2 regions of the Pelodictyon luteolum DSM 273 genome follow, and region 1 is predicted to be linked to the other one. Evidence: riboswitches for the same ligand, from Rfam matches in the RefSeq annotation. Region 1 holds a riboswitch; the other holds the start of a gene.
The links. A riboswitch is a leader RNA that binds a small molecule or an ion and turns the genes downstream of it on or off. The one in region 1 is predicted to bind cobalamin.
Positions count from the first base shown of each region.

Region 2: it holds a riboswitch for cobalamin, as region 1 does, so the genes downstream of both, PLUT_RS03005 (intein-containing adenosylcobalamin-dependent ribonucleoside-diphosphate reductase) here and PLUT_RS05950 (TonB-dependent receptor plug domain-containing protein) in region 1, are expected to answer to the same signal.

Region 1 is NC_007512.1:1,292,205-1,300,110, reverse strand. Features, by position in the region: gene PLUT_RS05960 (zinc-dependent alcohol dehydrogenase) at 1-537, shown strand, start outside; gene trpD (anthranilate phosphoribosyltransferase) at 618-1,709, shown strand; cobalamin riboswitch at 1,854-2,094, shown strand; gene PLUT_RS05950 (TonB-dependent receptor plug domain-containing protein) at 2,340-4,292, shown strand; gene bluB (5,6-dimethylbenzimidazole synthase) at 4,296-4,964, shown strand; gene PLUT_RS05940 (cobyric acid synthase) at 4,958-6,493, shown strand; gene cobD (threonine-phosphate decarboxylase CobD) at 6,490-7,536, shown strand; gene cbiB (adenosylcobinamide-phosphate synthase CbiB) at 7,533-7,906, shown strand, end outside.
Region 2 is NC_007512.1:672,442-680,347, forward strand. Features, by position in the region: gene PLUT_RS03000 (hypothetical protein) at 1-710, shown strand, start outside; cobalamin riboswitch at 751-1,031, shown strand; gene PLUT_RS03005 (intein-containing adenosylcobalamin-dependent ribonucleoside-diphosphate reductase) at 1,234-5,799, shown strand; gene PLUT_RS03010 (cell division ATP-binding protein FtsE) at 5,926-6,621, opposite strand; gene pdxA (4-hydroxythreonine-4-phosphate dehydrogenase PdxA) at 6,618-7,634, opposite strand; gene PLUT_RS03020 (DUF4293 domain-containing protein) at 7,637-7,906, opposite strand, start outside.

The DNA.
Region 1 (7,906 bases):
CGGCAGGGAGGTGTGAGTTCCCGGGAGCGGGTCCTCATTTACGGGGCAGGTACGCTGGGGCTTCTCGTTGCCCTTGTGGCGAGGGAATGTGGCGCTTCTGTCGTTATGTCCGATCCTGATATAGAGAAGCTTTCAAAGAGCGAGGTGTTCAGAAATCGTTTCGGAATCGGCACCGACGTACATCCGGGCGCGCCCTGTGGTCTGTTTGATGTTGTCTTCAACGCCACGCCGGCTCCGGAAGCCATTGAGGCCGGAGTCGACCGGCTGGCGGCCGGCGGCAGGTTCTGCCTGTTCAGCGGGATAGGGAAGGAGCCGGCAATCCCTGCCCGCGTAGTTGATGAGCTGCATTACCGTGAGCTTGCATTCATAGGCGCTTATGGCTGCCGGCTTCATGATATGGGTGAAGCAGTCCGCCTGCTTTCATGGTACAGCGCTGAGCTCGGGTTCCTTATTGAGCGCAGGATCCGGCTGGACGGGGTGCAACCCGCAATGGAAGCAGTCCTCAGCGGGAAAGGTTTCCGCCATGTCATTGTCTGAGGTGCCCTGATGAGCGTGTTATTACAACAACAGTGCCTCCGCCGGGATCGGACGGGGGCCGATTATGAAGGAAAAAATCAATGGAGAATGAACAACGGCTTCGGGAATTCGGAAAGTTGATTACCGCTGTTGCCGGTGGCCACATCATGGATCGCGAGGAGTCCCGGGAGGCCTATCGGCAGGTTATCCTCAACCTTCAGCCGGAGCTTCAGCAGGGGGCATTTCTTGCAGCACATCTGATGCGGGGACCGACCACCGGGGAACTGTCCGGAGCGTGGGACGCGCTTGACTGCCACGATACCCTGAAAATCGATGTGGATCTCGTGGGGCCTGTATGTGATATCGTCGGCACGGGATCCGACCGGCTGAAAACCTTGAACTGCTCGAGCCCCGCCGCACTCATTGCCGCAGCATGCGGTCTGCCCATAGCAAAAAAAGGTGCGCGGCTCGTTACCGGCGTTTCTGGAGCGTCCGATATCTTCGAGGCTTTGGGGGTTGATCTGGACCACCCGCTTGAGCGGGCCGCACAGAGTCTCCGGCATGCAGGGATATGCTATCTGCCGGGAGAGGCGTTCCTGCAGTCAGGTTGGGCACGGCTCATCAGAAGCATGCGTTTCACTTCGGCATTCAACATCCTCGGTCCGCTCACCCGTCCCTGCCGGCAGAACAACTGTGCAGTTATCGGAGCCTATGCCCCTGCCGTGTCGGTACAGATGGTGGAAATCCTGAGAGACATAGGGATGGCAGCGGCACTCTCTCCCTACGGTACGGCAGCGGGGTTCGACCCGGCGTTCGGTATTGATGAATTCTCCCTCTCCGGGCCGACCCGCGTGGTTGAACTCCGGGACGGAAGCATTACGCACTATGAAGTCACTCCGGAGGATTTCGGGATGAAAACGGTGCCGTTCGAATGCATCGCAAGCAGAAGCACTGCAAGGGAGAATGCAGCAACAGTTCTCGCTGTCCTGGAGGGCCTCGAGGGCGGAGCGGCAGCCGATTTCTTCTGCATGAACGCAGCGGCAGCACTCTATGTGTCCGGCATTGCATCGTCGTATCGCGAGGGTGGTGACAAGGCGCGCCATGCACTTGAGAGCGGTGCCGCCTATGAGAAATTCGAAGCCCTGCGTCAGTATCAGGGGCGTGATGTGTTTATGAGTAATGAAAGCAGATAAGGCTGTGGCTGTGAGGGCTCGGAGGTTGATTGCCGTGTCTCTGCGGCCACTCGCCTGAAAGGCTTGCTGTGCCTGCATGGGGAGCGGGCCCGGCTGATTGCGCTTGTCAGTTTCAGGAGAATTCGCTATATAACGCTTCATAATTGTTCTTTCAGCGTAGCTGGTGCCGGTTTAAAAACCGGAGAATAGGGAACTGCGTGAAAATCGCAGACTGTACCCGCAACTGTATAACGGTAAGCCACGAAATCCCTGCATGGCCACATGCATCGGTTTCAGGGTTCGTTCCAGGTCACTGCATCGTTTTCCACCTCGGAAAACAGCGGGAAGGCCGGAATGGAAGTAAGCCGTCAAAGTCAGGAGACCTGCCATCTACCATTTGCATAAACGATCGACTACGGGTTAATAGTCTGGGCAAAGCTGTATTACTTCTGCATCGCTTTTCCATCTGATCCTTTTTGCAAAGCACAGGCCCAAGGTCCGTCTCTCCAGTCTCCGGCTGCAGCTGTATGGTCTCACAGTCAATGATGCTTTGTTCTGGAATCCAAAAAGGAAATGCCGCTTCAGTGTCATACGCACCCTTCAGCTAACCCCTGTCTGTTCAATAATCCATAACTGAACACAGGAACAATCATGAACAAAAAAGTATTTCTCGCCGTCATGCTCGGACTGCTCTCGAGCCGGGGAGTGTTTGCAGAAGAGGCCTCTTTAACCTACATGATGGACGAGGTTGTTGTGACCTCAAGCCGTTTCGAGGAGATGAAAAGCACCGTGACATCCAATGTCACGATTATCGGAAGGGCAGAGATCGAGCTTTCGTCAGCCAAGGATCTCAGCGAGCTTCTTGCGGAGAAAAGCCTTGGCCATTTTCAGAAATATCCCGGGACATTGACTTCAATCGGCCTCAGGGGGTTTCGGAGTGAAACACATGGAAATGATTTGATGGGAAAGGTACTCATCCTTTTGGATGGACGGCGTGCTGGCACCGGAAATCTTGCAAAGATCATGACCGAGAATGTGGAGCGTATTGAAATTATACGCGGACCCGCATCTGTGCAATACGGCTCTGCAGCGATTGGCGGAGTGGTGAATGTCATTACCAAAACAGGCAGTGGTGCACCCTCATTTTTTGCAGCACAGCAGGTTGGAAACAACGAATATGTGAAGACCGGCGCTGGTGCAGAAGGGAGTATAGGGAGGTTTGATTTTTCCGGCAGTGTTTCAACTGCAGATATGGGTGATTACCAGACAGGCTCAGGTGATACGTATCAGAATACTGGATTTGATGACCAGGTGATGGGAAGCCTCAGTCTGGGATATGAATTCCTTCCGCATCAGCGTATGCAGGTAATCTATCATGTTTTCGATCTTGAACGAGCTGGTTCACCCTCATATTTCGCTACTCCTGATTTCGATGCCTACACGGTTCAGAACAATCATTCGACCGATTTGATGTATGAAGGCTCCGATGGCGAAGGGCGATGGTCTTGGATGGCTCGCTATTACATGGGGATGGATAAATACGGATATGTCAGTCCCAGTTCATCCTATATGAGCCAGAGCGATACCGATCAGCAGGGTGCTCAGGCGCAAATCAGCTATGCAGAAGCCTCAATGAGGGTGACGGCGGGAGTTGATTGGCTGCAGTATGAACTTGAATCTACTCTGGCTCCGAAATGGAGCCAGTACGAAAATCCTGCGGCATTCGTCCTTGGCAGATACCTTTTTTTCGATGATGCACTCACCCTTACCGCAGGTTTGCGGTATGATGATTACTCTGTTGACCTTCATGCAAATGAGGGTACATCCCGGAACACCGACAATACATCCGGGCAGGCCGGCCTTGCATTCCGGATTGCCGATGGCCTGCGTTTGAGAGGATCCTATGCCGAAGGGTTCAGAATGCCCTCTGCCAGAGAGCTTGCCGGAGAAATCGTTTCATACGGAAAAACCTATATCGGAAACGCTGAGCTGAAACCAGAATCAAGTCTGACATGGGAAGGGGGGATTGACGTGGCATGGAAGCGACTTGTGGCTTCATGTACGGTATTTACCACTGACTATACTGATTTGATTGAGACCAGTGCCACAGGGGCCTCAAGTTACACGTATGTCAATGTCGGAAGTGCTACGGTTTCAGGACTGGAGGCCGAACTGTCCTGGCCCTTTGCTCCATTGGGCGAAAACTGGACCGTCGAACCTTTTGCAGGGTACACTCATCTTTTCGAGTTCAAGGATGACAAGACCGGTGCGAATCTTCCGTATACACCCGAATGGAATGCATCAACAGGGATCAGGTTGCGTGATAAAGGAGGGTTTGCCGGTTCGGTGAATGTCGCCATGACGGGAAGTACGATTGTCCAGGACTGGGAAAACAATAATGGCGCATTCGTCACCAAGGGAAGCTTTGCGGTGGTGAATCTTGCCGCTTCAAAGAAATTTCCATTCGATCACACCAAAGTGAATGGACGAGGCATAACCCTAAAGGGCGAGATAAACAATCTTTTCGACAGGGATTACCAGTATGTTACAGGTTATCCAATGCCGGGAATCAATTTTGTTGTGGGCATTCGAGCCGATTTCTAAACCATGGAGATATTGCAAAACGCAAGAGTGAACAGCACTATATCGCCATCAGAGCGCGATGCCCTCTACAAAGTGATATTCAGTCGCCGTGATGTACGGGGACAGTATCTTCCGGATGCTGTCCCTGATGATGTGGTGCAGCGTATCCTTCATGCGGCACATCATGCCCCGAGTGTGGGCTTCATGCAGCCGTGGGATTTCATAGTCGTCAAGGACATGGGCGTGCGACAGGGTATCAAGGACGGATTCGAAACGGCACATCGGGAGGCTGCGGCACTGTTCGGCGGTGAACAGAGGGAAAAGTACTGCTCGCTGAAGCTGGAGGGTATAATGGATGCGCCGATGGGCATCTGCGTCACCTGTGACCGGTCCCGAAGTGGCGATGTGGTGATCGGGCGGACGCCAAACCCCGAGATGGATCTCTACAGTTCGGTCTGTGCCGTGCAGAATCTCTGGCTTGCCGCCCGGGCAGAGAACCTCGGGGTTGGATGGGTAAGCATTGTGCATCATGATCATGTGCGTAAGGTGCTCGGGATTCCGGAGCACATCGTTCCTGTCGCGTGGCTCTGCGTGGGCTATGTGAGCTTTTTTCACGAAACTCCAGAACTTGAGCAGGCCGGTTGGCTGCCGAGGATGGAGCTTAAAACACTGGTGCATCACGAGGTATGGTAGTACAGAATGAAACAGCACATTCCATCGCCGTTCTCGGCACCGCTTCCGACGTCGGCAAGAGCATCGTAGCCACGGCGCTCTGCAGGATATTCCGTGATGCGGGCATTGATGTCGCGCCCTACAAGGCGCAGAACATGTCGAACAACTCCGGAGTTACGCCGGATGGTATGGAGATCGGCCGTGCTCAGGTCGTGCAGGCCGAGGCGGCCCGGGTTGCGCCGACTGCCGACATGAACCCCGTCCTCCTGAAACCCAACACCGATACCGGCGCGCAGGTCGTGCTGCAGGGAAAGGTATCCTCGACCGAGAGTGCGAAGGGGTATTTCAAAGATACCTCGAAGTGGGCGGCTGCGGCATTCGAGAGCCTGCACCGGCTGATGGCAAAGCATGAACTGCTGGTTATTGAAGGCGCGGGGTCCTGCGCAGAGATGAACCTCTATAAGCGCGACTTCGTGAACTTCCGTACGGCCCGTGAAGCGGGAGCTTCGGTGATTCTTGTTGCCGACATCGACCGCGGGGGCGTATTTGCCCAGGTTGTGGGCACCCTTTCCATCATCCCTCCCGAAGACCGCGCGCTCGTCAAAGGGGTCATCATCAACCGTTTCCGGGGCGACATCGACCTGTTCCGGGAGGGCGTGGAGATGCTCGAAGCGATGAGTGGTGTGCCGGTGCTCGGCGTCATTCCGTATTTCAGGGGGTTTACGATCGATGCCGAAGATGCCGTTCCGCTTCAGGCGAAGGTGGATCCAGGAGGAGGACCTGCTGAGGGCAGGGTAGGCGTGGCGGCAATCTATTTCCCCCATATCTCCAACTTTACAGACCTCTCTCCGCTCGAAGAGGATCCGTCGGTCGATCTTCACTATCTGCACCGCCCCCGTTCGCTTGAGGGGTACAGGATGCTGGTCCTACCGGGATCAAAAAACGTACGAGGGGATCTTGAGTGGCTCCGGAGCATGGGATGGGAGGAAGAGATCAGTGCATTCCGCCGTTCGGGAGGCATGATTCTCGGTATCTGCGGCGGGTTCCAGATGCTCGGTCGGAGCATTGCCGATCCGCACGGGCTTGAAGGAGAGCCCGGCACGAGCGAGGCGCTTGGCGTTCTGGAAGTCAGCACCGTGCTGGATAAGGAGAAATATCTTTCAAATTCCCGAGGCAGACTGCATGGTGCCGATGTGGCAGCTTCAGGGTATGAAATCCATATGGGCCGTACGGCTGTCGAGGGTTCATGCCGCCCGTTCCTGCAGGTTACCGAGCGAAACGGTTTGCCGAGCGAGGATACCGACGGGGTGGTGAGCGAAGACGGACGGGTTATGGGCACCTATTTCCACGGTATTTTCGATGAACCCTCCCTTCGCCACCATTTCCTGGAGGAGGCTGATTCCAGCTACACGCCTCCTCGGGAGGAGATCAGCCGCCGGCTTGAGTCGGACCGCAGCTATGACATGCTTGCCCGGCACTTTTCAGACAATCTTGATCTTGACAGGCTTTTTGCCCTTGCCGGCAGGCTGTCGCCAAAGGAGCGCGTGTGAGCAGTCTCTATGACCATACGCACGGGGGTTCTCCGGCTTCATCGGGCGCCATGCTGGACTTCAGCATCAACATCAGTCCGGTTCTTCCGCCGATCGGCCCGGTCGTCGTCGAGCCTTCTGAGTTGATGAGATACCCCTCCATCGACGGGGCAGGGATCCGTTCGTTCTATGTGGACCGGTTCAAACTTGATCCCAATTCGGTGCTTCCTCTGAACGGGGCCGCTGAGGGCATCTACCTCCTGCCGCGGGCCCACGGTCTCCGGCGGGTGCTTATCCCTGCACCCTCATTCTACGAGTATGAGCGGGCATGCCGCATTGCGGGTGCGGAAGTCGTATGGATGGAACTCAGCGAGGCGGACGGTTTTGCGATGCCATCGTTCGAGCGGCTGGTTTCTGCAATGGACGGTGTTGACGCCCTGTTCCTCGCCAACCCCAACAACCCGACAGGAACTGAACTTCCGCCCGGGATGCTGCCGGGACTCGCAAGCCGGTTCCCTGAAAAGTGGTTTATTGTCGATGAGGCGTTCATCCAGTATACCGCGGCATTTCCCCGGAATTCGCTGATGCGGGAGGTCATGGCCATGAAGAACGTGGTCGTGGTGCACTCCCTGACGAAGTTCTATGCCCTTCCGGGGCTTCGCCTCGGTGCGGTTGTCGCCCATCCCGATGTCATTGAACGATTGCTCTTCCACAAGGAGCCGTGGACGGTGAACGCTGTGGCCGAGCAGGTGGCCGGGAGGCTGGCCGGATGCGGCACGTGGGAGGAGTCGCTCCGCAAGATGCTCGCTGCAGAACGTGAAAGGATACAGCGGGAGTGCTCCTCAATCGAGGGTCTCACGCTCTATGGCGGCAGTGCGAATTTCTTCCTCGCCCGCTCGACCCGCTCTCTTGATGTTCTGCTCCCTCAGTTTACCAGGAAGGGGATCCATCTGCGCGATGCAAGAAACTTCCGCGGACTGGAAGGGGAGTGGTTCCGGTTTGCCGTAAGGACACCCGATGAAAACACCCGCCTCATCGCTCTCTTTCGTGAGGTGATGCCATGATGGAGTCGGTGTGGCTTGTTCTGGCGGCGTTCCTGCTTGACCTTGCATTCGGCGACCCCAGGTGGCTGCCGCATCCGGTCCGTGCGATGGGGAGCCTTGCTGCCGCTCTTGAAGCACGGCTCCGCCGCACCGCGCTTCCGCTTCGCTTTCAGGGCATCCTTGCCGCGGCATCAGTCATTGCAATCTCCTCCGGTGCGGCCTGGGCCGTCATCAGGGGCGCGGCGGCACTGCACCCGCTTTTTGCCGATGTCGTCTCGGTGCTTATTATGTACAGCTGTTTCGCCACGCGTGACCTTGCCGACCACGCCCTTGCCGTGCTCAGTCCGCTTGCGGCAGGAAGACTCAAAGAAGCCCGGCAGCGGGTCTCATG
Region 2 (7,906 bases), 620 kb from region 1:
TCATTCTTCCCGTACTCCTCTCTTTGCGGGGAGACGCCCTCGGCTGGCACGACCGTACCCATGTGGCCATTGCCCGGGCGGCAGGGTTCGAACGCTGGTACAGTGCTGCGGCTCCCGACGTTGCAAAGTCGAAGTACCCGTGCGGCGCCTATGAAGGGAAGAACCATTACTTCCACAATCCCGAAAACAGGCAGGTCACCGGCGGGATGGTGCAGAGGCAGATCAGCCTCCATGATCGTGCCGATGACCAGGAGGGGCACCTCTACGGCGCCATCGTGGCCTCGGTCCGGGAGTACCGGGCGCTTCGGGCCAGGGGGAAGTTCGCAGACTACCCGATGGTTTACTGTCCCCACTATGCCGGAGACCTTTCGATGCCGCTGCACAACGTGGCCTATGACGCCTTCAACCGCGCACGCCATCATGCCAATGACGGTGTCATCGAAGAGAGCGCGTTCCGGGATGCCGCCCTTCTCCGGAGCCGCATCTACCCCATACGCATCGGGAACGAGGATGAGCTTTGCCTTGAAATCGCCCGCATCGCCGAACTCTCCCGCCAGCTCGCCCTCCGGATGCAGCGCGAGGGCCGCGACATGACCCGGACGGAGGCCCTCGGCCAGGCGGTGCACTCCGCCTCGCTCCTTCAGGCCATCCTCATCTATGCCGGATGCCCCGTTCTCGATCTTCCTGAAAGCGCCTTGGAGCTTCCGTGAGACGGGTTGCGAATGATGTAAAAAATACTTAAACTTGACCCTGTTCTTTTTTCTTTCCGGTGCCGGACGCCCCCGTGGTCCGGATAATAGGGAAGTACGCGAAAACCGTACACTGTGCCCGCAACTGTATGATGGTTCGCCGTCAGCGAACAAGGCAGCTCTGCCGAAGTTTCCTGACGGTATGCTTCAATCCACTTCGCCGACCGCAATACTTCCGCAGGAAGGGCGTGGGAAGGATTGAGTGCCCGGATTGCCCGCCCCCGTGGCAGGCTGAAAATGCCGTCGAAAGTCAGGAAACCTGCCGGATAAACGCTGTCGAGATGGCTTCGGGATGAAGGCCGGACAGCTGCCTCTTGCCCCCTCATCGGGGTCCGTGTCAACATTTATGATTTATGTTATATTCTTTATTTCCGGTATGAAAAATGCTTCGGCTCACACTTACCGATATGGCTCGACGGCACGTATAAGTTGTTTTAAAAGAATATTTTAAGTTTCCCTCCAACTCTGATCCCGGAGCGCTTCCATGAAAATCTCCCGTCTCTTTACATCTCCCGGTGAAAACGTCTATGACCGGTTCGAATATACCCAGAAGTCTTCGGTCCTCAGGAACACTGACGGCTCCAAAGTGTTTGAGATGAATGAACTCGAGGTGCCGAAGCACTGGTCGCAGATGGCGGCTGACATCCTTGCCCAGAAATATTTCCGCAAGACGGGTGTTCCGCAGGTTGACGGAGATGGAAACCCCTTGCTTGACGAGGAAGGCCGTCCGGTCACCGGCAGCGAACACTCTATCCGCCAGGTCGTGCACCGTCTGGCCGGATGCTGGCGCCAGTGGGGTGAAAAACACGGATATTTCGACTCCCCGGAGGACGCAGAGGCGTTTTACGATGAGGTCGCCTACATGCTCATTGCGCAGCAGGGCGCCCCGAACTCCCCCCAGTGGTTCAATACCGGACTGAATTTCGCCTACGGCATCACCGGTCCTGCCCAGGGACACTACCATGTCGATCCTGCCACGAAGAAGGTGGTCGAGTCCGAAGATGCATACACCCGTCCGCAGGCGCATGCCTGTTTCATCCAGTCCGTCAATGACGATCTGGTCAATGAAGGCGGCATCTTCGACCTTGCGGTCCGCGAAGCCCGGGTGTTCAAGTTCGGCAGCGGCTCGGGCACCAACTATTCCAATCTCCGCTCCTCGGGCGAAAAGCTCAGCGGAGGCGGCAGCTCGTCGGGCCTCATGAGCTTCCTGAAGATCTTCGATTCCGCGGCCGGCGCCATCAAGTCGGGCGGAACCACTCGCCGTGCGGCCAAGATGGTCATTATCGACATCGATCATCCGGATGTCGAGAAATTCATTGAGTGGAAGGCCCGTGAAGAGGACAAGGTCGCCTCGCTCGTTGCCGGCTCGAGGATCTGCTCGCGCTTCCTGCAGGCCATTGTCGAAGAGGCCATCCTGAACGGCGCCGACAGACTCGAGAACCCGAAACTCCAGCGCCTGATCGAGAACGCCCTGCACCGTGCCGTGCCGATGAGCTACATCATCCGGGTGCTCGCCCTTGTCGAGCAGGGCTATACCACGCTTGATTTCGAAGAGTACGATACCCATTACGAATCGGAAGCCTACCAGACCGTCGGCGGACAGAATTCGAACAACACCGTGAGGGTGACGAACGCCTTCATGAAGGCGGTCGAGAACAACGAACTCTGGATGCTTAAGGAACGCACAACCGGCAAGACCGCCCGTGCGGTCAACGCCCGTGAACTCTGGGAAAAGATTCTCCTGAGCGCATGGAAGTGCGCCGATCCGGGCCTCCAGTTCGACACCACCATCAACGAATGGCACACCTGCCCGGCAGCCGGCAGGATCAATGCGAGTAACCCCTGTGTGACTGCAGAGACACTGGTCGCCACAGACCGGGGACTTGAGCGTATCGGGGAACTTGTCGGACAGTCGAGAGGTATCAGGGGTATTGAGGGCAAGCTGCACTGGGTCGAAAAGATTTTCCCGACCGGCACGAAAGAAGTATACGAGCTCCGGACGAAAGCCGGATATCGCCTGAAACTCACCGGAGATCATCCCGTTTATACTGAAAATCGCGGTGATGTCAAGGCCTGTGAACTCTCCAAGGACGATGTGGTCAGACTTGTCGGGGCAGAGTTTGGTAAAGAATCGACAGGCTCTGTCGATGTTGCCCAGCTGATCGGTCTGCTTGTCGGGGATGGCTGTATTACCCGGAATGCTGAACTCACGGCTTCCGGAGAGCAGCGCCGTGTTGCCTTTCTTGCCATGGACAAGGCTGAAGCGGAGATTACCGGATGGGCAAATACGCTCATTAACGATCTGCGTCCTGAGCTTGGCGAGCACAATAAGCAGGGTTCCCTCACCCAGACCCTCACCTCGTCCCGCGTCGCTGTCGGCAGCCCCAGAATTCTCAATCTGCTTGAGAACTATGCGGTTCTCGATGGTGGAAGCGAAAAGAAAATGTTTTCCGATGCGGTGTTCCGTCTTCAGCAGGCTGAACAGGCGGCTTTGCTCCGTGGACTTTTCACTGCCGACGGCACGGTTGCCAACTACGGTGTCAAATCCCGGTATGTCGCGCTCGATTCCACCTCGCTCGACCTGCTTCTGCAGGTACAGCTGCTGCTCTTGAATTTCGGCATCAAGGCCAAAATCTACGAGAATCGCCGGGCCGGAGACCTTGTCTCTATGCTTCCGGACGGCAAGGGCGGCATGAGGGAATATCCGGTGCAGGAGATGCACAGCCTGCGCATCAGCCGAAGCTCCAGGGTTCTTTTTCAGGAGTCCATCGGATTCATGGAGGAGAGCCGGAAGGCTGAAGCGCTCGCACGTCTGAACATGACGGTCGACACCTATCGTGACCCGCTGGTCGACAGGGTGGCATCACTGAGGAGTATCGGCCGGCAGCCGGTTTTCGATCTTACCGAGCCTGAGAACCATCACTTTATTGCCAACGGCATCGGTGTTCATAATTGCAGCGAGTACATGTTCCTCGACAATACGGCCTGCAATCTCGCCAGCCTTAACCTGATCCACTTCGTCGACGAAGAGTCCGGGCATGTCAAAATCAACGAGCTCCGCCACGCCGCGGCGCTCTGGACCGTCGTGCTCGAGATCTCGGTTCTCATGGCCCACTTCCCCTCTCCCGATATCGCGCGTCTCAGCTACGAGTATCGCACCCTCGGTCTCGGGTTCGCCAATCTCGGCACCGTCCTGATGGTGCTCGGCATCCCCTACGACTCCCCGAAAGCGCTTGCGCTTGCCGGTGCCATTTCGGCCATCATCACCGGCCAGGCCTATGTCACCTCAGCAGAGATCTCCCGCGACCTCGGTCCATTCGACGGTTACCAGGCGAACTCGAAGGAGATGCTCCGCGTCATCCGCAACCACCGCCGTGCAGCCCGCAACGAGTCGGAGGAGGAGTATGAGGAGCTGTCGGTCAAGCCGCGCGGCATCGATTCCGAGTACTGCCCGAAAGAGCTCTTCGAGGCAGCCGGCAGTGTTTGGGACGAAGCGCTGCAGAAGGGAAAGAAGTACGGGTTCCGCAACGCCCAGGTCAGCGTCATCGCTCCGACCGGCACGATCGGCCTCGTCATGGACTGTGACACTACCGGCATCGAGCCTGAATTCGCCATCGTCAAGTTCAAGAAACTCGCCGGCGGTGGTTATTTCAAGATCGTCAACCAGTCGGTGCACAAGGCCCTCAAGCGCCTTGGTTACGCTGCGCAGGAGATTGAAGAGATCGAAAAGTACTGCAAGGGAAGCGGTTCGCTTGAGGGGTGTCCGTCGATCAACAGCCAGTGGCTCATGAATCGGGGCTTCACTGAAGAGAAGATCGCCCTGCTCGAGTCGAACCTCGCAGCGGTCTTCGACATCCGGTTCGCGTTCAACAAGTGGATTCTCGGAGAGGAATTCTGTCAGTCGCTCGGCTTCACGGAAGCCCAGCTGAACGATCCCGGCTTTGACATGCTCCAGGCTCTTGGCGCCAGCGCCGAAGACGCTGAAGCGGCCAATGACTTCATCTGCGGCACCATGACCATCGAGGGTGCGCCGCACCTCAAGCTGGAGCACCTTCCGGTGTTCGACTGCGCGAGCCGCTGCGGGCAGAAGGGGCTGCGCTTCATCAACCACATGGCCCATGTGCGGATGATGTCGTCGGTCCAGCCGTTCATTTCCGGCGCCATCTCCAAGACGGTCAATATGCCGGCCACCGCCACCACCGCTGAAATCGGCGAGGTATACCTCTCCGGCTGGCAGCATATGGTGAAGGCCATCACCGTATATCGTGACGGGTCTAAGCTCTCCCAGCCGCTCAACATTTCAAGTTACCAGGATCTCGACGAAGTGATCATGCTCGGCAACGAAGAGGATCTTGACGAGACAAAGGGCCCACGCGAAGTCCAGGAGCGGATTATCGAGCGGGTCTACCACCGCAGCGAGCGCCGGCTCCTGCCGAAGCGCAGGAAAGGATTCATCCGCGAAGCATACGTAGGCGGCCACAAGGTGTTCCTCCGTACCGGCGAATACGAGGACGGCTCGCTCGGCGAGGTGTTCATCGACATGTACAAGGAGGGGGCATCCTTCAAAGGTCTGCTCAACTGTTTCGCCGTGCTGGCCTCGAAGGCCCTGCAGTACGGCATGCCGCTCGAGGAGCTGGTCGACAGCTTCACCTTCACCCGGTTCGAACCGGCGGGTGCCGTCCAGGGGCACAACGCCATCAAGAACTCGACCTCGATTCTCGACTACGTGTTCCGCTCCATAGGCTACGACTACCTCGGCCGCAAGGACTTCGTGCATGTCAAGGCAGTCGATGAGGTGCCCGAGCACGGTGCGGATGCAAAGAATAGCAACGGGCAGACCTCGCCGGTGGCGGCACTGGAAGCCGAGGCGGTTCCTGCCGCCCATCATGCCGGATCCGAGTACACCAATACGCTGAAGAGCCAGGTCATGCAGGCAAAGGTGCAGGGCTATACGGGCGAGCAGTGCGAGAACTGCGGTTCGATGAGGGTCAAGCAGAACGGAACCTGCAAAGTCTGTGAAGACTGCGGAATGACGACCGGCTGCTCATAGGCGGCATCGGCTTTCCCTGCGACATACCTTGAAGCCCCCATGTTCAGTCTGAGCATGGGGGCTTTTTGCTGGTGCCGGACTTTCGCCGCAGGGCGGCTGCTGAAAGTCCCGGCTGCTGAAAGTTCTCTATGCAGGGACGGGCCGGAAGCCGGTGGCACCCTCCCGGATGGAGGCTTCAACGAGGCTCCGGTCCTGTATCAGGAGGGTTCTGGAGGGGGAGTGGCGGATGAGTTCATAGTCGTGGGTGCCGATGACGACGATGATGCCTTTCTGGTTGATCTTTTTCAGGTACTCGAGGATTTCAATCGAGGTGTCGGGGTCGAGATTTCCTGTCGGTTCGTCGGCAAGGATAACCAGCGGTTCGCGGACCAGTGCGCGGGCGATCGATACCCGCTGCTGCTCACCGCCCGAGAGGCGGATCGGCAGCTCCCCGGCGACATCCGAGAGTCCGACGCTTTCGAGCGCGTGCATCACCTTTTCACGGATCAGTTTCTCCTTCGTGCCCGTTACCTTCAAAACGAACGCGAGGTTGTCGTAAACGCTGCGGTCTTCAAGCAGCCTGAAGTCCTGAAAGACGATGCCGAGTTTGCGCCGCAGGAGCGGGATCTCCCTTTTTTTGATGGTACGGGAGTTGTATCCGGCTATGATGAGCTCCCCTTTTTTCGGCTTGATCTCCATATACATCGTTTTCAGGAGGGTCGATTTCCCGCTCCCGCTTTTTCCTGCAATAAAGACCAGTTCACCCGGCTGGATGGTCAGGTTGAGATTGGAGAACACCGGCTTTCTGTTGAGCTCGATATCAAGATTGACGAATGAAATCATAGGGGCGGTCCTGTTTTCTTTTTCCTGTTTTCAGCAATGGTTGCGGCAAGGAGCGTGGCTTCGTGCAGGCTTTCGGCCGAAGCCGTGCCTTTTCCCGCTCGGTCAAATCCCGTGCCGTGGTCGGGAGAGGTGCGCACGATCGGCAGGCCGAGGGTTACGTTGACTCCGCTGTGGAAAGCGAGCACCTTGAAGGGGAGCAGCCCCTGGTCGTGGTACATGGCCAGAACGACGTCAAAGCGGCTCTGCATCCGGGCCCCGAAAAATCCATCGGCCGGAAAAGGCCCTTCGATATGCATCCTCTGCTGCAGGCGCTGGATTGCGGGGCGGATCAGCTCCTCCTCTTCACGGCCCATGATCCCTCCGTCGGATGCGTGGGGGTTGAGGCCGAGGACGGCGACGGCAGGGTGTTCGAGCCCGAAATCGGTTTCAAGGCAGCGCGCGAGGCGGAGGAGAAAGCGGTCGATATCCGTTTTCCTGACGAGCAACGGAACCCGTTCAAGGGGTTCGTGGATGGTCAGCAGCGCCACCTTCAGGCCCGATACCCTGTCGGCGAACAGCATGATGGGGGAGGGGACACTGAACATCCTTCCGAGCATGCCGGTGTGTCCCGAGTCTGGGCAGCCGGCAAGGGCGAGCGACTCCTTGTGGAGGGGGGCTGTGACAAGCGCGTCAAACTGCCCGTTCCGGCAGAGTTCCGCCGCGGCCTTGACGGACTGCATTGCGATGCTTCCTGCTTCAGCCGTCACCGTCCCGGGCTCTATCGAGAGGGGTTCGGCAACGCTCAGCACCGGGAGGACCCCGCAGCTGCAGGAGGGCAGGTGCTCAAGCGCCCGGGCGTCTTCAACCCGCTCCAGCTCTATGGGGAGGCCGAGTGCCTGGCGGTAGTGTTCAAGGACACGGTATGAGCCTGCAACGGCGAACCGGTGGCCGCTCTTCTGGAGCTCGAGGAACCCCTTCAGTATGATTTCCGGGCCGATGCCGTGGGGATCGCCGAGCGAGAAGACGATACGCATGGTTAGAGTCGCTTGTATGCGTTGGCGATTTTCTCGTCCTTCTGCACTCCTTTCATGGCGAGCCAGAAGAGAACCGGCTCCGGGAGTATCATGAAGAATCCGGTTTCAGGCCCGTGCACGAACCCTGCCCCGCCGGCGAGGAAGTACTGGTTCATGAAGTGTGCAGCCGTGAGGGTGGAGAGCAGGTCGCCGACAAAGAGAAGGACGCCGAGTGCGATCACTTTCTGCTGGAGCGCGCGTTGCTTGTAGAGGAATATTGCTGCCAGGGCAGC